Regions from separate parts of the Rhodovulum sp. ES.010 genome, predicted to be linked through region 3. Evidence: riboswitches for the same ligand, from Rfam matches in the RefSeq annotation. Region 3 holds a riboswitch; each other region holds the start of a gene.
The links. Region 3 has a riboswitch for cobalamin ahead of BUR28_RS10055 (cysteine-rich small domain-containing protein). Riboswitches for the same ligand answer to the same signal wherever they lie in the genome.
Positions count from the first base shown of each region.

Region 1 (7,346 bases), 1.0 Mb from region 3:
GCGCGAGCGTCGCCACAGACAGCGCCGCGATTGCCCAGATCGCCGGGCCGCCCCGCAACAGGAATACCGTCAACGCCTCCATCACGCCCCCCCGTTCCACAGCGCCGCCGCGATCGCGTCCAGCCCCTCGGTCAGCGCGGCGGGGCCCGGCGACAGGATCAGCGGCGACTTGATCTCGTGTATCCGGCCCGCGGCGACCGCCGGCACCGCGTCCCAGCCGGGCCGGGCCGCGATCCGCTCGGGCCGCACCTTCTTGCCGCACCAGGACGCGAGGATCACCTCGGGCGCGGCGGCGATCACGTCGGCATCGGCCACCACGCGGTCCTCCGCGGCCTGCCGGGCGGCCAGGTGGCGGAACACGTCGCGCCCGCCCGCCGCCTCGATGAGGTCCGACACCCAGCCGATGCTCGACAGGCGCGGCTCGTCCCATTCCTCGAAATAGACGGCCGGGCGGTATGCGCGGGGGGTGGCGCGCAATGCCGACAGCCGCGCCTCGTAGCCAGCCGCCAGCGCCTCGGCCAGCTCCGGCACGCCGGTCAGCACGCCGAGGAAGCGGATCATCGCGAGGATTCCGCCGACATCGCGCTGATTGAAGGCATGGACAGCCACGCCCGCGCGGATCAGTTCGGCCGCAATCTGATGCTGGATGTCGGAGAACGTCAGAACCAGATCCGGGTCGAGGGCGAGGATTTTCGGCACATCCGCGGAACTGAAAGCCCCCACCCGCGGCTTTTCGCGCCGTACGCGGGCGGGCCGCACCGCATAGCCGGTGACGCCGACGATCCGGTGCTCCTGGCCAAGGAGGTAGAGCGTCTCGACCGCCTCTTCGGTCAGGCAGACGATGCGGTCGGGCGGGAAACGTCGAGTCATGCCACGACCTCCACCGGCTGAACGACCGGCCCGTCCGCCGTATCGGAGATATAGGCGCGCAGGCCGAAGACACGGGCCAACAAGTCTTCGGTCAGCACCTCCCGCGGCGGGCCATCGGCCTCCAGCCGGCCACGGTGCAGCACCAGAAGGCGTGTGCAGTAGCGCGCCGCAAGGCCGAGATCGTGGAGCGCGGCGAGCACCAGCCGTCCCTCGGCCGCGAGCCGGGCGAAAAGCCGCATCGTGGTGATCTGGTGGGCGGGGTCGAGCCCGGCGATGGGTTCGTCGGCCATCAGGATCGGCGCCTCCTGCGCCAGTGCGCGAGCGATGAGAACCCGCGCTTGCTCGCCGCCCGACAGCGCGGTGGCACGGCGGTCGGCGAAGGCCGCGAGGTCCATCCGCGCGAGCGCCGCGGCGATGGCGCGGCGGTCGGCGTGGCCGACCCGACCGCCGCGGCCCAAATGCGGCGTTCGGCCAAGACCCACAAGCGTTTGAACGCTGACCGGCCATGCGATCTCGCGCATCTGCGGCAGCCAGGCCGCGGTACGGGCGCGTTCACCGGCCGAAAGCCGCGCCAGGCTTGATTGCCCCGCATGCGCCGACAGGCCGAGCGCCGCGCGCATCAGCGTTGTCTTGCCCGCGCCGTTCGGTCCCAGCAGCCCGACGAACGCGCCCGAACGCAACTCGGCGCTGACATCGTCCACCACCGGGCAGGGACCGCGCCGGACGGTCAGGTGCGACAGCGTCAGGCCGGTCATGCGCCCACCTCCCGCCGGGTCTTGTAGATCAGGTGGAAGAAGAGCGGCGCCCCCACGATGGCTGTCAGCACCCCGAGCTTGAGATCACGCTCGGGCACCAGCAGCCGCACGGCCAGGTCCGAGGCCAGTAGCAACGCCGCGCCCCCCAGCGCCGAGGCGAAGAGCAGACGGCCGGGCCGCGCCCCGACCAGCGGGCGCAACAGGTGCGGCACCACCAGGCCGACGAAGCCAATGGCACCCGCCACCGCCACGCCCGCCCCCACGCAGGCCGCCACTCCAAGCACCAGCGCGAGGCGCAACCGCGCCAGCCGCACGCCAAGCGCCTCGGCCGCGTCCTCGCCCAGCGTCAGCGCGTCGAGCCCGCGCCCCAGCCCCGCCAGCAGCGCCCACCCGGCGAGCGTCAGCGGCAGTGCGAGCCAGACATGCGTGAAAGACCGGTCGGCGAGCGAGCCCATCATCCAGAACACGATATCGGCAGCGGCATACGGGTTGGGCGACAGGTTCAGCACCAGCGACGTGAGCGCCGCGGCCAGCGCCGACAGGGCGATCCCCGCCAGGATCAGGGTGAACGCGCCGCCGCGCGGCCCCGCGAGCAGCAGCAAGAGCCCCACCGCGATCAGCGCGCCCAGCAGCGCCGCGCCCGGCAGCGCCAGTGCATGGGCCGCCGCAAGCCCGGTCTGCAAGGCGAGCACCGCGCCTAGCGCTGCACTCGAAGACACGCCGATAAGTCCCGGCTCTGCCAAGGGGTTTCGAAGATACCCCTGGAGCGCGGCACCCGACAGACCGAGGCTTGCCCCGACCAGCACCGCGAGGATCGCCCGCGGCAGCCGGATCTCGCGCATCACCAAGGCGGCCGCGTCACCCCGGCCGGTGACGAGCGCGGCAAGACTTTCACCTGGCGCAAGTCCTGCAGGGCCAACCAGAAGAGAGCCGACGAACAGCGCCGCAACCAGTGCTGCAAGCGCGCCTATCAGCAGCCGATACCTCACCGGCCGCCTCCGGGGGCTGGCACGATCGCGCAGGGCTGGCGCAGTGGTGTCATCGGTTCGGTCCCCTCGCCCATCCTGTCCCAGTCCGGGCGGGCGCTGGGGCCTGCCGCAGACGGTGCCTCGTCACCTCTGCGGTCTGGCCGCCTCCGGTTCGCGCCCCGCGCCCGGAAAGGGTGATCTCGCCTCGGCAGGTCTCCTGGCTTGCGGGTCGTCGCTTGGCTGGCCTTCCCGGGGCATTGCGCCCAGTGGCACCTCTCAGCCGCGCTCTCCGCCTACAGTTGCGGGGGCAGCCGCGGACTTGCCCCGTTGCCGGGGCGCACCGCGTTCCCTTTTCATCCGTCCCTTTCGGAGCGGAACCGAAGTGGCCTTTTGCCTAGCGTATCGGGCGCGCATGTCAAATCCGAATCGATCTGTCCGCAGGCAATCGCGCATACCGCTGGGCGCGGTTGAAACAGCGGCGTGCCTGACACCTTCCTGCATGGCGCCCTGGCCCGCCCCCTGGTCCCGCGGCCGTGATCTGCGCCCGCTCGCGACCGCCTTCGCAAGGTCCGCCGCATGGCGTAGGCTTGCGTTGGCCAAGCACAGGAGGTTGCCATGCACAAATGCGTTCTCGCGCTGCTCGTCGCCCTGATGCTGGGCTTGCCCGCCGTGGCCCAGCAGGCGGCCGACACCGTCGCGCCGGAGGCCGCCGCCGAGACGCCGGCGGCATTCGCCGGTCTGTCGCCCGACGCCGCGTCGGCATGGGAGGCGAAGCAGTCAGGCCGCCCCACGCAGGCACGGGACTGGATGGTCGCGGCGGCCAACCCCCTTGCCGTCGAGGCCGGGGCACGCGTCCTGCGCGCCGGCGGCAGCGCGGCCGATGCCATGGTGGCGGTGCAGGCCGTCCTGGGGCTTGTGGAGCCGCAATCCTCGGGTCTGGGCGGCGGGGCATTTCTCGTCTGGTACGACGCCCAAACCGGCACCGTCACCACGCTGGACGGCCGCGAAACCGCCCCGCTCGCGGCGACCCCGCGCCTGTTCCAGACCGCGGACGGGGAGCCGCTGGCCTTCTTCGACGCCGTGGTAGGCGGGCGCTCGGTCGGCACCCCGGGCACGCCGATGCTGCTGGAGGAGGCGCATCGCCGCTGGGGGCGGGCCAACTGGGCGGGGCTTTTCGACGACGCCATCCGACTGGCCGAGGCCGGGTTCAAGGTCTCGCCCAGGCTGGCCGATCTCGTCGCCGCCGACGCCGACCGGCTGCGCCTGTTCCCGGCGACCGAGTCATATTTCTTTCCAGACGGCGGGCCCCCCACCGCGGGCGAAACACTGACCAACCCCGCCTATGCAGACACCCTGCGCCGCCTCGCTCAAGATGGCAGCCGGGCCGTCTATACCGGTGCCGTGGCCGAAGACATCGTCGCCGCCGTGCGCGGGGCAGAGGGCAATCCCGGCGTGCTGTCGACCATCGACCTCGCACTCTATCGGGTGAAGGAGCGCCCCGCGGTCTGCGTGGAATATCGCGCCCATGACGTCTGCGGAATGGGCCCGCCCTCCTCCGGCGGGCTGACGGTCGGTCAGATCCTAGGCTTGCTGGAACAATACGACCTTTCCGCGCTGGGGCCGGATAACCCTGAAAGCTGGCGTCTGGTCGGCGATGCGGCGCGGCTCGCCTTCGCAGACCGGGGTCGCTACATGGCCGACAGCGATTTCGTGCCGGTCCCGGTCGAGGGACTCGTGGACCCGGCCTACCTTGCCTCGCGCGCCCGGCTTCTGGCCGGCGACGACGCCCTGCCCGAGGTCGCGCCGGGCACACCGGAGTGGGACCATGCGCGGGCTTGGGCCGACGACGCCTCGATCGAGTTTCCGTCCACCTCGCATATCTCGATCGTCGATGCGGACGGCAACGCGCTTTCGATGACCACGACCATCGAGAACGGTTTCGGGTCGCGACTGTTCGTACGAGGCTTCCTGCTGAACAACGAACTGACGGATTTCTCCTTCCGGTCCCATGCCGACGGCCTGCCCATCGCCAACCGGGTCGCGCCAGGCAAGCGGCCGCGCTCGTCGATGGCACCGACCATCGTGCTGCGCGACGGCGCGCCGGTGCTGGTGATCGGCAGCCCTGGCGGCAGCCGGATCATCGGTTACGTGGCCCAGGCGATCATCGCCCATCTCGACTGGGACATGAACTTGCAAGAGGCCGTGGCGATGCCGCATCTCGTGAACCGCTTCGGCACTTACGACCTTGAGGCGGGCACCACCGCTTCCAACCTTGCACCCGCGCTAGCGCGGCTGGGCTACGAAACCCACCTGCGCGACCTGAACTCGGGCCTCCACGCGATCGCCGTCGGGTCAATCCTGCAGGGTGGCGCCGATCCTAGGCGGGAGGGGATCGCCCTCGGCGATTGACCGGAGCCCTCCGCTAGGTGCCTGTTGCATTGATCTGCAACAATGCGGCATCGCAGCAAACCGCTAGGCTGCGAGGCAACGTCAACCGGGCATCGGTATGGAGGGTGGCATGCGAAGCTTTGGACCGGCTGCGATCATCTTATTTCTGGCTGCGACGCCGCTTGCGGCGCAGGAGGAGCAGGAGGCCCTCGATTTCGGGGACGACAGCTTCCGCGCCGGGGGCACCGTCGTCTTCGAAGCCACCGGCACCGACGATCTGTTCATGGCGGGCGAAACACTGCGCGCGCAGGCTGACATCTCTGGCTCGGCCCATCTTGCCGGTCGCCGGGTGACGATGGCGGGCGACGTGGGCCAGGACGCCTACCTCGCCGGCATGGATGTCGTGCTGGAGGGCGAGGTCGCGGGCGACGCCACGCTGGCGGGCTACGATGTCCGCGTCGGCCCCGTGGGGGGCGATCTGCGGGTGTCGGGCTCCAAGCTGTCGCTGGAGGGGGCGGTTGCGGGCTACGCGCTGGTGGCCGGCGAAAAGGTGCGCATCGACTCGGTCCTGAACGGCGATGTGGGGCTCTCGGCGCGGGAGCTGGAGTTCGGTGAGGGCGCACGGATCGAGGGAAGGTTGATCCTCTACGAGGAAAGCCAAGGAACCCTCGAGATACCCGAAACCGTGGTGCCGGCGGAGCGGGTCGAGCGGCGCGACATGTCGGCGTGGCATGACGCGGCGGGCGAACGCAGGGGAATCGGGTGGGCCGCCGCAATCGGCAGCTTCGTGACCGGCGTGCTGGTGGTTTCGGCATTGGCCGCGCTGATCGCGGCGATCATTCCCCAGACGCTGGCCGACATGCGCCGCGACCTGCTCGCGCGTCCGTTCCGCAATCTCGGCATCGGGTTCGTCACGCAATCGGCGCTGGTCGGCTCGGCGGTCCTCTTCGCCTTGACCATCATCGGCATCTTTCTCAGCCCGGCGGCCGTGCTGGTCGCGTTGCTCGCCGGGTTCGCAGGTTATGTCGTCGGGGTCTATGCGTTCGGTGTCGGGCTCCTACTAGCGTTCGGGCGGCCCGAACCCGGCAGCATCGGCCAGCGCGCGGTCGCCGGCGGGATCGGCGCGCTGGTCGCCGGGCTGATCGCGCTCATCCCGCTGCTGGGATGGCTCTTCGTGCTCGCGCTTGTGCTGGCCGGGATCGGCGCGATCATGACCCGACTCCTGCATCGCGAAAATGCCCCGGCGGCCTGAGCCCGGGCGCCATCACCCCGACCGGAGCGCGCGGGCCATGCACGCGATGTGATTGGACGCGGCGCGGTTACGCGTGCATCCTTTCGCCATGCAGCGCGTCCTTGCCTGGATCACCGCCGCGGCCCTGGCCGCGCCGGCGGCCGCCGACGGCATCGAGGTAGACCTCGAACTGGTCCTAATGGTCGATGTCTCGCGGTCGATGACGCCGCGCGAGCTCGACATCCAGCGTCGCGGCTATGCCGCCGCATTGCGCTCGGACGCGGTCCATGCCGCGGTCCGGTCGGGACTGCTGCAACGCATCGCCGTCAGTTACGTGGAATGGTCGGGCACGCAGGAGGTGATCGTGCCTTGGCGCCTGCTCGAAACCCGCGCGGATCTCGACGCCTTCGCCGGCGCGCTTGCGACCGAGTTCCACTCGGCCCTCCGCAGGACATCGATTTCAGAGGCACTTATCTTCGGCGCGGCCTGGATAGAAGCGAACGGCTATAGCGGTCTTCGACGCGTGATCGACGTGTCCGGCGACGGGCCGAACAATCAGGGCCGGCCGGTGACGGAAGCCCGCGACAGGGTGCTGGCCGAAGGGATCGTTATCAACGGCCTGCCGCTGATGACGCGCGACGGCATGGGCAGCCGCTGGCACCTGGATGATCTCGACATCTATTACGAAACCTGCGTGATCGGTGGCCCCGGCGCATTCGCTGTGCCGGTGCGGCAGTGGGAGGATTTTCCAGAGGCGGTGCGGCGCAAGCTGGTTCTCGAGATCGCCGGGACCGCTGCACGACCCGACATGGTACCGGCGCAGGGCGTCCCCCGCGCCCCGCGCGACTGCATGATCGGCGAAAAGCTCTGGCGCGACCGGCGCGGCGATTGGGACATGCCGTAGACCCGGCCCCGACCATGGCAGACCCGTGCGCCGGGCCATGCCGGGCGAGGCCTCCCGAACTTGCGCTGGATCATTGCCCGGCCCGGCCCCGGGGGGCGAAGGTTGCACCAGCTAGGACTCGGGGCGCGGCGAGAAGCGCCGGACCGGCCGGGACTGATCTGGTGCCCCCGCTCTGCGCCCCGGAATGAACGAGGCCGGGATGACGCATGTGGCATACGGGGTCTGGGACG
Region 1 covers NZ_FSRS01000001.1:1,027,361-1,034,706, forward strand. Annotated here, with positions in the region: gene BUR28_RS05135 (MotA/TolQ/ExbB proton channel family protein) at 1-82, opposite strand, end outside; gene BUR28_RS05140 (cobalamin-binding protein) at 82-870, opposite strand; gene BUR28_RS05145 (ABC transporter ATP-binding protein) at 867-1,625, opposite strand; gene BUR28_RS05150 (FecCD family ABC transporter permease) at 1,622-2,614, opposite strand; cobalamin riboswitch at 2,783-2,990, opposite strand; gene ggt (gamma-glutamyltransferase) at 3,209-5,002, shown strand; gene BUR28_RS05160 (DUF8173 domain-containing protein) at 5,112-6,233, shown strand; gene BUR28_RS05165 (DUF1194 domain-containing protein) at 6,322-7,116, shown strand; gene BUR28_RS05170 (FAD-dependent oxidoreductase) at 7,316-7,346, shown strand, end outside.
Region 1: it holds a riboswitch for cobalamin, as region 3 does, so the genes downstream of both, BUR28_RS05150 (FecCD family ABC transporter permease) here and BUR28_RS10055 (cysteine-rich small domain-containing protein) in region 3, are expected to answer to the same signal.

Region 2 (7,346 bases), 870 kb from region 3:
CGCGAGGCGTTCGAGAAGGCGACGAATGCGGAGCTGGCGCCACAGAAGCTCGACAACACCATGTCCTTCATGTTCGAGACCCGTTTTCCGCAGCAGCTGACGGAATTCGCGGCGCGCGAGGCGCCCCTGCAGGACGACTATATCGACTGCTGGAAGGACCTCGAAAAGAAGTTCGACGGCACGCCGGAGGGCAAGTGACGGGGCCCTTTCGGTGAAACTCGCCACGCTGAACGACGGCACGCCGGACGGGCGGCTGGTGGCGGTCTCGGACGACCTGACCACCCAGCGCGCCTGCACCGACCATACGTTCCAGGCCGCGCTCGACCATGACCGGCTGGTGCCGGCCTACGAAGAGCGGCCGTTCGACGCCCGGCTCTGCGCCGCCCCCCTGCCGCGTGCCTACCAGTTCCTCGACGGCTCGGCCTATGTGAACCACGTCGCGCTTGTCCGGCGGGCGCGCGGGGCCGAAATGCCCGGGCGGTTCTGGACCGACCCGCTGATGTACCAGGGCGCGTCCGACGGGTTCCTGGGCCCCACCGACGACATCGTGGGCGACCCCGCCTGGGGCATGGATTTCGAGGCGGAGGTGGCGGTGATCACCGGATATGTGCCCCGCGGCGCGAGCCCCGACCAGGCGGCCGGGGCGATCCGCTACGTTATGCTGCTGAACGACATCTCGCTGCGCGCCCTGATCCCGGAAGAACTATCAAAGGGGTTCGGCTTCGTGCAGTCGAAACCGCACTCGGCCTGCGCCCCCGTCGCGGTCAAGGTCGCGACCTGCCCCGGCTGGCGCGACGGCCGGCTGCACGGAACGCTTTGCGTCGATCTGAACGGCGCGCCCTTCGGCCGGGTCGAGGCCGGCGAGGACATGACCTTCGACTTCCCGACGCTGATCGCGCATGCCGCGAGGACCCGGTCCCTCGGTCCGGGCACCGTTGTCGGCTCGGGCACAGTTTCGAACCGGGGTGCCGACGGGGGCCCCGGTGCGCCGGTGGCCGAGGGCGGCCGGGGCTATGCCTGCCTCGCCGAACAGCGCATGGTGGAGACGATCCGTGAGGGCGCGGCGCGCACGCCGTTCCTGCAGCCCGGCGACCGGGTGCGCATCTGGATGGACGACGCGGACGGTCGGCCGATCTTCGGCGCGATCGACCAGGAAGTGAGGGGAACATGAGCAAGGCATTCGCGTCCGCGGGCGATCTCGCGGAAAAGACGGTGAGCTTCACCGAGGTGGGCGACGGGCTCTGGGCCTTCACCGCCGAGGGCGACCCGAATACCGGCGTCATCATCGGCGAGGACAGCGTGATGGTGGTCGATGCCCAGGCCACGCCCCGGCTGGCGGGCAAGGTGGTGGACGAGATCCGCCGCGTGACCGACAAGCCGATCAGCCATGTGGTTCTCACGCATTACCATGCGGTGCGGGTGCTGGGCGCCTCGGCCTATGGCGCGCGCGACATCGTGATGAGCGCGGCGGCCCGCGCCATGGTGGTCGAGCGCGGGCAGGAAGACTGGGACAGCGAATTCGCGCGCTTCCCGCGGCTCTTCGAGGGGCATGAGAGCATCCCGGGCCTGACCTGGCCAACGCTGACCTTCTCCGACCGGATGACCATCTACCTCGGGCGCCGGCGTGTGGACCTGGCCTTCCTCGGCCGCGCCCATACCGCGGGCGACATCGTCGCCTTCGTGCCCGACGCCAACGTGATGTTCACCGGCGACATCGTGGAATACCATTCGGCCTGCTATTGCGGCGACGCCCACCTGACCGAGTGGCCCGCGACGCTGGAGGCGATCCGCGCCTACGACCTCGACGCGATCGCGCCGGGCCGCGGCGATGCCCTGGTCGGCCGTGCGATGGTCGAGAAGGCGCTGGACAACACCGCCGATTTCGTCGCCTCGACCTACCGCTCGGTCGCCCGCGTCGCCCAGGGCGGCGGCACGCTGAAAGACGCGATGGCGGCCTGTCGCGCCACCTGCGACCCGAAATTCGGCGACTACGCAATCTACGAGCACTGCCTGCCTTTCAACGTCGCCCGCGCCTATGACGAGGCGCTGTGGATCGACACGCCGCGGATCTGGACCGCGGAGCGCGACCGCGAGATGTGGGATGCGCTGCAGGGCTAGGCCGTCGCCCGGCCACCGGGCTGGGCGAGCGCCGACAGCTCGGCGGGGGAGAGGCGGAGCGTCTCGCCATAGGCGAAGCGGCTTTTCCACGTCTCGTCCCGGCCCAGCAGGTGCAGGGTGGCGCGCATGATCCCGGCATGGGTAACGGCCAGCCAGTCGCTGGCCGCACCCTGCTCGGCGAGGAAACCCGCCACGCGCGCGGTGAACTGGCCCACGCTTTCGCCGCCATGCGACCGGGCCTGCCAGAAATCCGCGGCCCAGGCGTCGAGTTCGCTGCGCGGCACCGCGTCCCAGGGCAGCCCCTCCCACGCGCCGAAATCGATCTCGATCAGGCGGGGCTCGATCTCGACCGTCAGGCCCCGTGCCCGGCCGATTTCCTCGGCCAGGGACCGGCAGCGCCGAAGCGGGCTGGTCAGGAGCCGCGTCACCAGCGGCAGACGCGTGATGATTTCCGCCGCCTCGGCCGCGAAATCGGGGCCGGGCGCGAGGTCGAGCCGGCCATAGCAGGTGCCCGGCGCGACGTCCGGCGCGGTGTGGCGCAGGAGGATCAGACCCATGCCAGAACGGCCAGCAAGACCGCCGTCTCGCTCAGTTGCTGGACCGCACCCAGCGCGTCGCCGGTGTGCCCTGCAAGGCGCCGCACAAGCATCGTCCCCATCCAGGCGGTCACCGCCGCCGTGGCGATCGCCGCGCTCACCGCGGCCCCGGCCCCCGCCGTCGCCGCGACCGCCAGGAGGGCGAGCACCACGGTCCCGGCGGCGATGAGCGCCGGCCCGCGCCCGGCGCCGGGCGACGCGAAGCCCGCCTTGCCCTCTTCGCGCGCGTAGGGCAGCCGCAGCATCAGGATGAGCGAGGCGACCCGGCTGAGCCCGTGCGCGGCCACAAGCGCCCACGCGCCGACGGCCACGCCCATATGCGCAAGCGCGGCAACCTTGAGGGCCATCACCAGACCCAGCGCCAATGTCCCGTAGCTGCCGATCCGGCTGTCGCGCATGATCTCGAGCGCGCGCTCGCGGGTGTCGGCACCGCCCAGGCCGTCGGCGAGATCGGCCAGCCCGTCCTCGTGCAGCGCACCGGTCAGCCGCACGCCAAGCGCCACCGCCAGCAGCGCGGCCACCACCGGCGGAAAGACCGCGGAGCCAAGCGCCAGCACCGCCCCCAGAACCGCGCCGAGCGCCAGGCCCACCAGCGGGAAGTAGCGCACCGCGCGGGACATCCGCTCGGGGGTGAAGATGTCCGCCGCGGGCACCGGCACGCGCGTCAGGAACTGCACCGCGAGAAGGGCCAGCCGCGTTTCCTCGGCCAACCCTGCGACGAGGCCGTGTCGCGGCCGCCGGTCGGATCGATCGCTTGCGTCCATGATGTCTCCGCTTTTGACTCGGCGCTGATACGCCGGCGGCGCAGGTCCATCAAGACCGCGCGCATCGCGGCGGCGCGGCTAGAACGACATCCGGCGGGCGCGGGCGCCTCCCCTGCGGCGCGGGCGCGGCAGGGACAGATCGAGCGCCACCGACGGCCTTGCCTCGGCCTCTGCCAGCAACGCGCGGAAGGCCGCAACCGACGGCCCCGACTCGCCCAACGCCGCCGTCCGCGCCGCCGCCGCGCGCACGGCGGCGGGGAAATCGCAGTGCCCCGGAAGGCTCGCAAGCCATTGCAGAAACGCCAGCCGCGCGCGTTCACGCGCTCGCTCGCCGCCCGGTGCGGGCATCTGCAATTGCAAGAGAACCAGTTCCAGCATCATCGGTGCGCCGGGGCCGCCCGGCGCCAGGGGTTCGGCTTCGTTCTGGGCCCGAGGCCCTTTGGAGTCGTCCATGGCTGACCTCCTGTCCGGGACACCCCGCCCGGGTCGGTTACACAAACGATGGCAGGTCTCCTGACTTGCGGGTCATCGCTCGCCCGATCCTTCCCGGACCGATCAGGTCCAGTGGCCGTTCCGGGGTCGCTCACCGCCTACAGTTGCGGGGACAGTCGCGGACTTGCCCTTTTCCAAGCGCACCGCATTCCCTTTTCATCCGCGGCACAGCGCTGTCCCGCGAAAACCATCATCAAATGGCTAGCCGCCGGGTCGGCGATCTGTCAATCCGGCGCAGCCGCCGACCGGCGCGAATTTGAGCGCGCCTCATAAACATCGTGACAAAGATGAATTGGACTTCACGTTGCGCAAGCGGTATCCGCATCTCCATGTCCGACAATTCCGTTCGCCCCGCCCCGCTGCCGCTTTCCCCGGTATTCGACGCGATCCGTGCCACCGCGCGCGAGCGCATTCTCATCCTGGACGGCGCGATGGGCACGCAGATCCAGTTGCTCGGGCTGTCCGAGGAGGAATACGCAGGCTGTGCCTGCCACCCGCCCAAGGGCAAGCCGCAGAAGGGGAACAACGACCTTCTGAACCTGACCCGGCCCGACACGGTCGAGGATATCCATTACCGCTACGCCATGGCGGGCGCCGATATCGTCGAAACGAACACGTTTTCATCCACCACGATCGCCCAGGCCGATTACGGGCTGGAGGACAAGGTGTTCGACCTGAACGAGGCGGGCGCGCGCCTTGCGCGCAAGGCGATGGGCCGCGCCGAGGCCGAGGACGGGCGGCGCCGTTTCGTCGCGGGCGCCCTGGGGCCGACGAACCGCACCGCCTCGATCAGCCCCGACGTAAACGATCCGGGGTTCCGGGCCGTCACGTTCGACCAGTTGAAGGACGCCTACGCCGAGCAGGCGCGCGGCCTGATCGCGGGCGGCTCCGACCTGATCCTGATCGAGACGATCTTCGACACGCTGAACGCCAAGGCCGCGATCTTCGCCTGCGAGGAAGTGTTCGCCGAACACGGAACCCGCCTGCCGGTGATGGTCTCGGGCACGATCACCGACCTGTCCGGCCGCACGCTCTCGGGCCAGACGCCGACGGCGTTCTGGCACTCGGTCCGGCACGGCAAGCCGCTGACGGTGGGGCTCAACTGCGCGCTCGGCGCGGACGCCATGCGCCCGCACCTGGCCGAGTTGTCCGGCGTCGCCGACACGCTGATATGCGCCTACCCGAACGCCGGGCTGCCCAACGAGATGGGCGAATACGACCAGAGCCCCGAGGAAATGGCGGCGCTGGTCGCCGGCTTCGCCGAAGAGGGGCTGGTGAACGTGGTCGGCGGCTGCTGCGGGTCGACCTATGACCATATCGCGGCGATCGCCGAGGCCGTGAAGGGACACGCGCCGCGGGCGATCCCCGAGATCGCCCCGCGGATGCGCCTGTCGGGGCTGGAACCCTTCACCCTGACCGACGAGATCCCGTTCGTGAACGTGGGCGAGCGGACGAACGTCACCGGCTCGGCCCGGTTCCGCAAGCTGGTCAAGGAGCGCGACTACGCCACCGCGCTGGAGGTCGCGCGCGACCAGGTGGAGAACGGCGCCCAGATCATCGACGTGAACATGGACGAGGGGCTGATCGATTCGGCGCAAGCGATGGTCGATTTCCTGAACCTCGTCGCCGCCGAACCCGATATCGCGCGGGTGCCGGTGATGATCGACAGTTCCAAATGGGAGGTGATCGAGGCGGGCCTCAAATGCGTGCAGGGCAAACCGGTCGTGAACTCGATCTCGCTGAAGGAGGGCGAGGAGGCGTTCCTGGAACAGGCGCGGCTCTGCCGGGCCTATGGCGCGGCGGTCGTAGTGATGGCCTTCGACGAGGACGGCCAGGCCGACACCGCCGACCGCAAGGTCGAGATCTGCGCCCGCGCCTACAAGTTGCTCACCGAAGAGACGGATTTCCCGCCCGAGGACATCATCTTCGACCCCAACATCTTCGCGGTGGCCACCGGCATCGCCGAGCACGACAATTACGGCGTCGACTTCATCCAGGCCACGCGCCGCATCCGGCAAGACTGCCCCCATGTGCATGTCTCGGGCGGCGTATCGAACCTCTCGTTCAGCTTCCGCGGCAACGAACCCGTGCGCGAGGCGATGCACGCGGTCTTCCTCTTCCACGCCATCAAGGCGGGCATGGACATGGGCATCGTCAATGCCGGGCAGCTCGCCGTCTACGATTCCCTGGACGCCAAGTTGCGCGAGGCCTGCGAGGACGTGGTGCTGAACCGCCGCAGCGACGCGACCGAGCGGCTGCTCGACCTGGCCGAGGGCTATCGCGGCCAAGGCGGGGGCAAGACCCGCGAAAAGGACCTGAGCTGGCGCGAATGGCCGGTGGGAAAGCGGCTGGAACACGCGCTGGTCAACGGGATCACCGAATATATCGAGGAAGACACCGAAGAAGCGCGGCAGGCCGCGGAGCGCCCCCTGCACGTGATCGAGGGCCCGCTGATGGCGGGGATGAACGTCGTGGGCGACCTGTTCGGCGCGGGCAAGATGTTCCTGCCGCAGGTGGTGAAATCGGCCCGCGTGATGAAACAGGCGGTCGCCGTGCTGCTGCCCTACATGGAGGTCGAGAAGGACGGCAAGCAGGAGGCCGCCGGCAAGGTGCTGATGGCCACCGTCAAGGGCGACGTGCACGATATCGGCAAGAACATCGTCGGCGTCGTGCTGGCCTGCAACAACTACGAGATCATCGACCTCGGCGTGATGGTGCCCGCCGAAAAGATCCTGGCCACCGCGCGCGAGGAGAATGTCGACGTGATCGGCCTTTCGGGCCTCATCACGCCCTCTCTGGACGAGATGGTGCATGTCGCCGCCGAGATGGAGCGCGAGGGCTTCGACATTCCGCTGCTGATCGGCGGGGCCACGACCAGCCGGGTACACACGGCCGTCAAGATTTCGCCCTCGTACACGCGCAACCAGGCAATTCACGTGACCGACGCCAGCCGCGCGGTGGGCGTGGTCTCGTCGCTGCTGAGCGAGGGTCAGCGCGCGGGCTATGTCGAGGGCATCCGCGCGGAATACCGCGACATCGCCGAGAAACACGCCCGGGGGAACGCCGCGAAGGCGCGCCTGCCGCTTGCGCGGGCACGGGCCAACGCCCTGGCGCTTGACTGGTCGGGCTACACGGCGCCGGAGCCGGGGTTCCTGGGCACGCGCACGCTCGACGACTGGGATCTGGCCGAACTGGCCCGCTATATCGACTGGACGCCGTTCTTCCATGCCTGGGAGCTGCGCGGCACCTTCCCCAAGCTGCTCGACGATTCCGCGAAGGGCGAGGCCGCGCGCGCCCTCTATGACGACGCGCAGAAGATGCTGGTGCGCATCCTCGACGAGGGCTGGTTCCGCCCGCGCGCGGTGCTGGGTTTCTG
Region 2 covers NZ_FSRS01000001.1:1,194,825-1,202,170, forward strand. Annotated here, with positions in the region: gene hmgA (homogentisate 1,2-dioxygenase) at 1-198, shown strand, start outside; gene BUR28_RS05995 (fumarylacetoacetate hydrolase family protein) at 212-1,171, shown strand; gene BUR28_RS06000 (MBL fold metallo-hydrolase) at 1,168-2,118, shown strand; gene cobC (alpha-ribazole phosphatase family protein) at 2,115-2,675, opposite strand; gene cobS (adenosylcobinamide-GDP ribazoletransferase) at 2,666-3,478, opposite strand; gene BUR28_RS06015 (hypothetical protein) at 3,557-3,931, opposite strand; cobalamin riboswitch at 3,964-4,177, opposite strand; gene metH (methionine synthase) at 4,300-7,346, shown strand, end outside.
Region 2: it holds a riboswitch for cobalamin, as region 3 does, so the genes downstream of both, BUR28_RS06015 (hypothetical protein) here and BUR28_RS10055 (cysteine-rich small domain-containing protein) in region 3, are expected to answer to the same signal.

Region 3 (7,346 bases):
CCGCCCCCGAGGACAGCCGCCGTATCATCACCCCCAATGCGCGGGTGCGCGAACTCAACGAGGCGGAAACCGCCCTGCAAACGCTGCAGAACGAGTTGACCGGCGCGCTGAGGCAGAAGGAACGGCTGGCCCAACTCGGCGCCGCAGTCGCCAAGATCAGCCACGACCTGCGCAACATCCTGACCACCGCCCAGCTCTTCGCCGACCGGATGGAACGCAGCGAGGACCCCGCCGTGAAGCGGGCGGCCCCCAAGCTGGTGAACTCGATCAGTCGCGCAGTCAGCCTGTGCGAGACGACGCTCGCGTTCGGTCGGGCCCAAGAGCCGCCGCCGCGCCTGGAGCGGGTGAACCTCGCCGCCATCCTCAACGACGTTGTCGATGCAGAACGGCTGGCCGCGGGCGAGGAAGAGATTAGCTTTTCCGAGGATGTGCCCGCGGGCCTGACGCTCCGCGCCGACCCGGAACAACTCTACCGCGTGCTCACCAACCTCATCCGCAACGCCCGCCAGGCGATCGCGGCCACCGGGCGCCCCGGCGAGATCGGTATCCGGGCGGGGGAGGACGAGGACGCATGGACGATCCACGTCACCGATACCGGCCCCGGCTTGCCGCCGAAGGCACGCGAACACCTGTTTCAACCCTTCCAGGGCGGCACGCGCAAGGAAGGCACAGGGCTGGGCCTGGCCATCTCGGTGGAACTGGTGCGCGGCCATGGCGGCACGCTGGACCTCAAGCGGAGCGACGAGAGCGGAACGGAGTTCGAGATCCGCCTGCCGAAATCCGAGGCCGTTCTGTTTTCGGTCGAGCGCCCGGCCTCGTGACACGCCGCCCGAAACACAGCGCACGTTTGCCTCTTGCATTGCCGGTTCAGCGGCGTTACACCCCGCTCCCACGCGCTGGTAGCTCAGTTGGATAGAGTACTTGACTACGAATCAAGGGGTCGGGGGTTCGAATCCTCCCCAGCGCGCCACTCCTCCCTTTTCCAATTTAATCACTCTAAGGCATTGAACGTTGAGCCTGTTTGGGGGCTCGAAGTCCATTGTCGCGGTCGCCCCGTCCGCTGGGAGAGGCCGATCCGATGGCGCCTAACGGCGCTCGCACCACGTCGCGAGAGAGCACCAGCCGGGTGCCTTGCCATGGAGCCAAAGCGGCCCCCGAAGTCCAGGTCGCATGCCCTGCCCGCACGGCAGGGCGGAGAAATCCGCTCGTCCGGTCGCTGACGCCCCGTGCAGCAGGTCGCCGAAACGGTCGACAACACGGCCTTCGCACGCGGCGCTGGGCGACGGCACAGAAGCCGCCGCACAGGAGTTCCGGATCGGCGAAGGGCCGATTGAATGGCATCCGCGAGGGGGCTATGCAACGGGCCTCGCATCAGCAGGGAGGGATAGCCTTGGCTCGTATCATCTTTGTCACCGGCGGCGCTCGGTCTGGCAAGAGCCGCCATGCCGAGGCCCGCGTGCGGGCCTTTCCGGGCGAGCGCCTCTACATCGCCACCGCCCGCGCCGAGGACGACGAGATGCGGGCGCGGGTCGCCAAGCATATCGCCGACCGCGGGGAGGACTGGGCCACGGTCGAAGCCCCGGTGGACCTTGCGGCTGCGCTGGACCGGACCGATGGGCGCGGGCCGCGGCTGGTCGATTGTCTGACGCTTTGGCTGTCGAACCTGATGCTGGAGGGACGGGACTGGGAACCGGAGGCGGAGACGCTGCTCGCGGTGCTTGCCCGTCAGCAAAGCCCTGTGATCCTCGTCAGCAACGAGGTCGGAATGGGCATCGTGCCCGAGAACGCTTTGGCGCGCGCCTTCCGCGATGCGCAGGGGTGGCTGAACCAGCGTGTCGCCGCGATGGCGGATGAGGTGGAGTTCGTAGTCTCGGGGTTGCCACTGCGGGTCAAGGGCACGCCACCCGCTTGACGGCGCCCTTGCTTACGGCCAGTGTCGGACGCGTTCTGGTGCTCCCCTAGGGGAGTGAAAAGGGAAGCCGGTGCAAACCCGGCGCTGCCCCCGCAACTGTGAGCGGCGAGTCCCTGCCCGACAGCCACCGGCCGCAAGGCCGGGAAGGCGGGCGGATGGGCCGAGACCCGCAAGCCAGGAGACCTGCCAGAGCGTCGAACCGACCCCGGGCGGCGGGCCCGGAGGCAGGATGCGGATCCGGCCCTTCGCCGCGCCCGCACACCGGCGCCTCCTGTCCCCAACCCTGGTCAATGGCTTTCCCGAACCCTTTGGGTCGCGGAGGCCACCCACGACTCCTGTCGGCCGTGCGGGGTATGCGCGGACCGTCGGATCACCGAAAGGAGTTGCGTTCCATGCAGCCCAAGGACACGACCACGAACGAAGGCTTCAAGGGCTTCACCAACACGTCCTGCCCCTTCCTGCCCTGCCACCAGGGCGTGCAGCGCGAGTTCAACTGCCTGTTCTGCTACTGCCCGCTGATCGCCTATGAATGCCCCGGTCCCTACGAGGTCTTCACCGATGCCAACGGACTGACGCGCAAGGACTGCTCGGCCTGCACGCTGCCCCATGATGGCTATCATCAATCGTGGAACTTCATCCAGCGCTGGCTGGAATACCCCGTGGTCTGGTCCGGGAAGCCGCGGACAGATCCGCCCGTGCGTCGGCCAAGACCGCCGGGACAGGAGGGCGGCTCGGAGGATTAGAGCGGGCCGGCGTGGCGGTGGCGCTGCCCTTCGTGACCGAGGTCTGGCAGGTCTATCTGCTGATCTTCCTGCTGCAATGGGCCTCGGCCGCCTTCACCCCGACCTTCCAAGCGACCGTTCCCGACGTGCTGCCCGACGAGTCGCGCTATACTCGCGCGCTGTCGCTGTCGCGGCTAGCCGGGAGGCTGATGACCTTTTGGGGCGCTTGGATGATGGCCCACATTCTTCTGGCCGGGCTAGCGCCAGCCGGTTTGGCGCTAGCCCGGCGGGTCTGGCCCGAGCCCCAAAAGCTGAGGCGCGCGGCGTTCATCGGGCCACCCCGTTTGCGATGCTGCCCGCAATGCTGGCCGAATACCGTTCCGCCATCGTCGCGCCCTCTGCCATCGCCGCCGATGACACCGTCACCGCGCTAACCGTAACCGGCGCCTATCGGGTGGCGCAGCTTGCTGTTCGATCCATAGCTGCGACAGATTATCCGACAAAAACGCCAGGATATGTGCTGGCCTGAATTCCAGCGGCCCCAGCCACCCGAATGCGAGCCAGGTCGATCCGCGGCAATCACGTGGAGACACCATGCTCGAAATCGACGACCTTCATGTTGACGTGGCCGGCATGACCGTTCTTTCTGGCATAGATCTGACGCTGAAACCCGGCGAGTTGCATGTTCTGCTCGGCCCCAACGGCTCGGGCAAGTCGAGCCTGCTGGCGACCATCCTCGGGCTGCCGCCCTACCGGGTGACGCGGGGCACGATCCGGCTGGACGGCAAGCCGCTTGCCGACTTGCCGCAGCAGGAGCGGGCCCGGCTTGGTATCGGGATGGCGTTCCAGCGCCCGCCGAGCCTCGACGGCGTGTCGGTGAGGGCCTTCGCCGCGGCGCTTGGGGCCGAGGAGACGCTTGCCCGCGAGGCTGCGGCACTCGATCTTGTCGACTTTCTGCGGCGCGACATGAATGTCGGTTTCTCGCGCGGCGAGATAAAGCGCTGGGAAATCCTCAAGCTGCTCCTGCAGAACCCCCGGCTGATGCTTTTCGACGAACCCGAAAGCGGGGTCGACCTGGAACATGTCATGGCGATCGGTCACCCACGACATCACGATGATCGACGAGGGCGCCGAGGTCGAGATGATTTCGGGCTCGGCGGTGCCGCGCGAGGTTCGCAAGGGCCCGCGCGTCTCGATCGGCGAGACCTACATGCGGGCCAACGCAAAATGCAGGTCGGTCACGATCGAGCATTGGGGCGCCGAGATGGAAGTCTGTTCCTACGGCTATTCCCGGATGGAGGCGGGGGCATCGTCGGCATCCACCGCGATCATGATGTCGCCGATCCGGCACCACAGCAGCCAGTCGGTCTCGGCGCTCGGGGCCGGGGCGAGCGTGGTGTCGCAGTCGATCGTCTTCGCCCCCCAAGGCACCAATCGGATACTGGAGAGCGAAACCCGGCTGACGGCGGCGGGTGCCCGGTCGAAGGACGTGACGCGCGGCCACCATGATCACCGAGGCGAAATCCGGGGGCATGTAGGCCTGCCCCGTGTCCGGCGATCAGGAAGCGTCGCGAGTCACGTCGGTGGCGAAGAGCGCAACGAAGTCGTCCTGCGGCATCGGCTTGCCGAACAGGTAGCCCTGGCCCTGATCCACCCCGATGGCGCGAATGACGTCGCGCTCGTCAGCGGTTTCGATGCCCTCGCAGATCAGCGTCAGCCCGAGTTCGGCCGTCAGCATCCTGACCGACCTGACAATGGCCGCGTTCGCGCCGCCCTCGGCGACGTCCTGCATGAACATCCGATCCAGCTTGATCTTGTCGAGCGGGAGGGACGAGAGATAACCGAAGGACGCGAAGCCCGAGCCGAAATCGTCCAACGCGAGCGATGGTCCCAGGGACCGGAGGCGTTCGAGGGTGCCGATAAGCTCGGGCGCACCCGACACGAACATCGACTCCGTGATCTCGACATGAAGCCTCTGCGGATCGAGCCCCGAGGCCTCGAGCGCCTGCGTGACGTCGTGCTCGACATCGCTTCGCTGAAACTGGAGCGGCGAGACATTTACCGCGACGGTCGTGCCGGCCGGCCACCGCAGCGCGTCGCGGCAGGCCCGCTCCAGAACCCAGCGGCCAAGCTCCTCGATGAACCCGTTGCCTTCGGCGAGTTCGATGAACTCGCCGGGCGAGACCATGCCGAATTCGGGGTGCCGCCAACGGACCAGCGCCTCGGCACCGATGACCGTCATGCCCGCAAGACGGATCTGGGGCTGATATACGAGGAACATTTCGTCGTTCTGGATCGAGGACCAGAGCGCGCGTTCCAGGTTGCGCAGGCGGGCATGCCGCTCGGAGGACTGCGCGTCGAAGAAGCGGGAGCCGTCCCCGGCCGTCTGGCGCGCCTCGTCAAGGGCGAGTTCCGCCTGGACCAGCAATCTCTCGGCCGTATCGCCCGCGTCGGCCTGGATGGCGATCCCCAGCCGGATGCCCGTCCGCGCCGAAGAGCCGCCAAGACGGTAAGGCTGCGACAGCGAGGTGATCAGCCCCTCCCCCATGAGCCCCGCGGTCAGGCGATCCGCTTCCGCGCAGAACAACGCGAACGTGTCGCCACCAAGGCGCGCCACCTCGGCCAGGTGCGGGTCGGTCAGTTCGATCCGCTTGACGAAGGCACGCAAGAGATCGTCGCCCACCTGCCGCCCGAGTGTCGCGTTGACCGTCTTGAACCGATGAAGATTGAGCGCAAAGACGGCGTGGCCCGTGCCGGTCTCCAGACTGGACCTCAGGCGCGCGAGAAACTCGGCCCGGTTCATCGCTCCGGTCAGTTCATCGAAGCGCGCCATGTGATCCAGACGCGCCTCCTGGGCGCGCGTGAGGGTCACGTCGCGGGCCGTCACGCATCCGACAACGACATCGTCAAGCGCGTGCTGCGTCCGCGACGCCCTTTGCAGGCGGGACGGCGTGACCGTGTACTCGATGCGCACAGTGTCCTCGCCGCGTCGAAAGGCAAGTTCGTGCGGTCCCGGGTCCTCGACGTCTCCATTGCGAAACGCGACCATGGCCGCCTGCGCCTGCGCGGCCATTTCGGGGGGGACGGTCTCGGCCAGCCGCCTCTCTTGCCCATCGATCTCGAACAGCTCCCGCGCACGTCGGCTCATTTCGATGACGGTGCCTTTTTCGTCCACCACGACGATGGCGTCGGAACTGTCGGTGATAATCCGGCGCAGCACGCGATGCATGTTGGTGCTTTGCGTCGTGGCCAGGCGCACCAGCCACCACCTGAGGTCGAGTTCGCGCGCCATCATGACCAGGCTGGTGACCGCCAAGGCCAGGATCATGATCGCACTCGGCAGCTCGAGTGCAGTGCGTGCGAACAGGACATGCCCGCCCGCTTCGCTCGCGGCGGCAAGCAGGGCGTAGAGTCCGATCAGCCAGCGCAACCGGCCGCCAAGCGGGGAAAGGGCCGCCCCGACCGCAATGACCGCAATCAGGGCGAGGAAGGGCCAGGCCGCCAGGCGAACCGGTGCGATCCCCGCAGCCAGGGTTTCGGCGGCAAGGATGTGCAGCATCGGACCGGAAAGGATGCCGTGGACGGGAACCGAAAAGCGGTCGCCCAACTCGATGGCATGCGCGCCCACGACCACCGAGCGGCCTGCGATTTTCTCGGGCGGGATGCGGCCTTCGAGGAGGTCGACGACGGAATAGCGTGATACCGAGTCCTGCCGAAGGCCGAAATTCACTTCGAAGGATGTGCTCGGCGTGCCAAAAACTCCCGAAAGCGTGGACGCCGCGGAGGGCACGTCCTCATCGGCAATGAGTTGCCCGAACGGATAGCGGCGTACCCGACCGTCGGCGTCGGGCGTGACGTTGACCGAAACAAGCCACGAATGCGTACGAAACATCGCAAGCGGGAGGTTGGTGGTCTCGGCTGCCTCTTCGGCATGCACACCTCCGGCCTGCTTGAAGGCCGGCAGCATCACGACGCCGCCTTGCTTCTGCAAAGCGTCGACCAGAATCGTATCGGATCGGCTGTCCGATGCCGTGCTGAGGTCGATATCGAGGAGTATTTCGGTGGCGCCCAGATCGGCCAGGGCAGTGACCACCTGCGCGTGAAGTTCCCGCGGCCACGGCCAGACCCCTATCGCATCGAGGCTTTTCTTGTCGATGGCAAGGAAGACGATGCCGCCACTGGCGTCGTGTTGGACCGACGCCATGCGGTGTTCGCTTTCCGCATTTTTCGCCCCGTCGAGCGCCCCAACATGGTCGAGCGTGGCGGCGACCAGGGCCACGAGGATGGGTGCCCAGAAGCGGAAAGTCAGCCACCGTGTCATGAGGGGCCTCGCGTCACCCGAAACTGCGGCTCTGACGCCCGCGTCGACCGGGGGCGGGCCAAAGCGCCCGCCCCCGGAGGCAGAGGGTGCCGATTGTCGCCAGACGCCGGCATCTACGTGCGTCCGATCCCGTGCCGGGCGACCGGGGTGCTGTCGAGGGCGATCTTCATTCTACCTGGGATGCCCGCCTTTACCGTTGCCGCCGGCGTTGCCGTTGCCATTGCCGCCGGCGTTGCCGTTGCCGTTGCCGCCGGCGTTACCGTTGCCGTTGCCGCCGGCGTTGCCGTTCCCGTTGCCGCCGGCGTTGCCGTTGCCATTGCCGCCGGCGTTGCCTTTCCCGTTGCCACCGGCGTTGCCGTTACCCTTGGCATTTCCGCCGCCGGCCTTGCCG
Region 3 covers NZ_FSRS01000001.1:2,064,870-2,072,215, forward strand. Annotated here, with positions in the region: gene BUR28_RS10040 (sensor histidine kinase) at 1-821, shown strand, start outside; tRNA gene BUR28_RS10045 (tRNA-Arg) at 894-970, shown strand; gene cobU (bifunctional adenosylcobinamide kinase/adenosylcobinamide-phosphate guanylyltransferase) at 1,391-1,912, shown strand; cobalamin riboswitch at 1,932-2,118, shown strand; gene BUR28_RS10055 (cysteine-rich small domain-containing protein) at 2,305-2,655, shown strand; partial or broken gene BUR28_RS10060 (MFS transporter) at 2,652-2,834, shown strand; gene BUR28_RS20065 (hypothetical protein) at 2,996-3,163, shown strand; partial or broken gene BUR28_RS20790 (ATP-binding cassette domain-containing protein) at 3,268-3,633, shown strand; partial or broken gene BUR28_RS20795 (hypothetical protein) at 3,776-4,093, shown strand; gene BUR28_RS10070 (EAL domain-containing protein) at 4,193-6,913, opposite strand; gene BUR28_RS10075 (FecR domain-containing protein) at 7,127-7,346, opposite strand, start outside.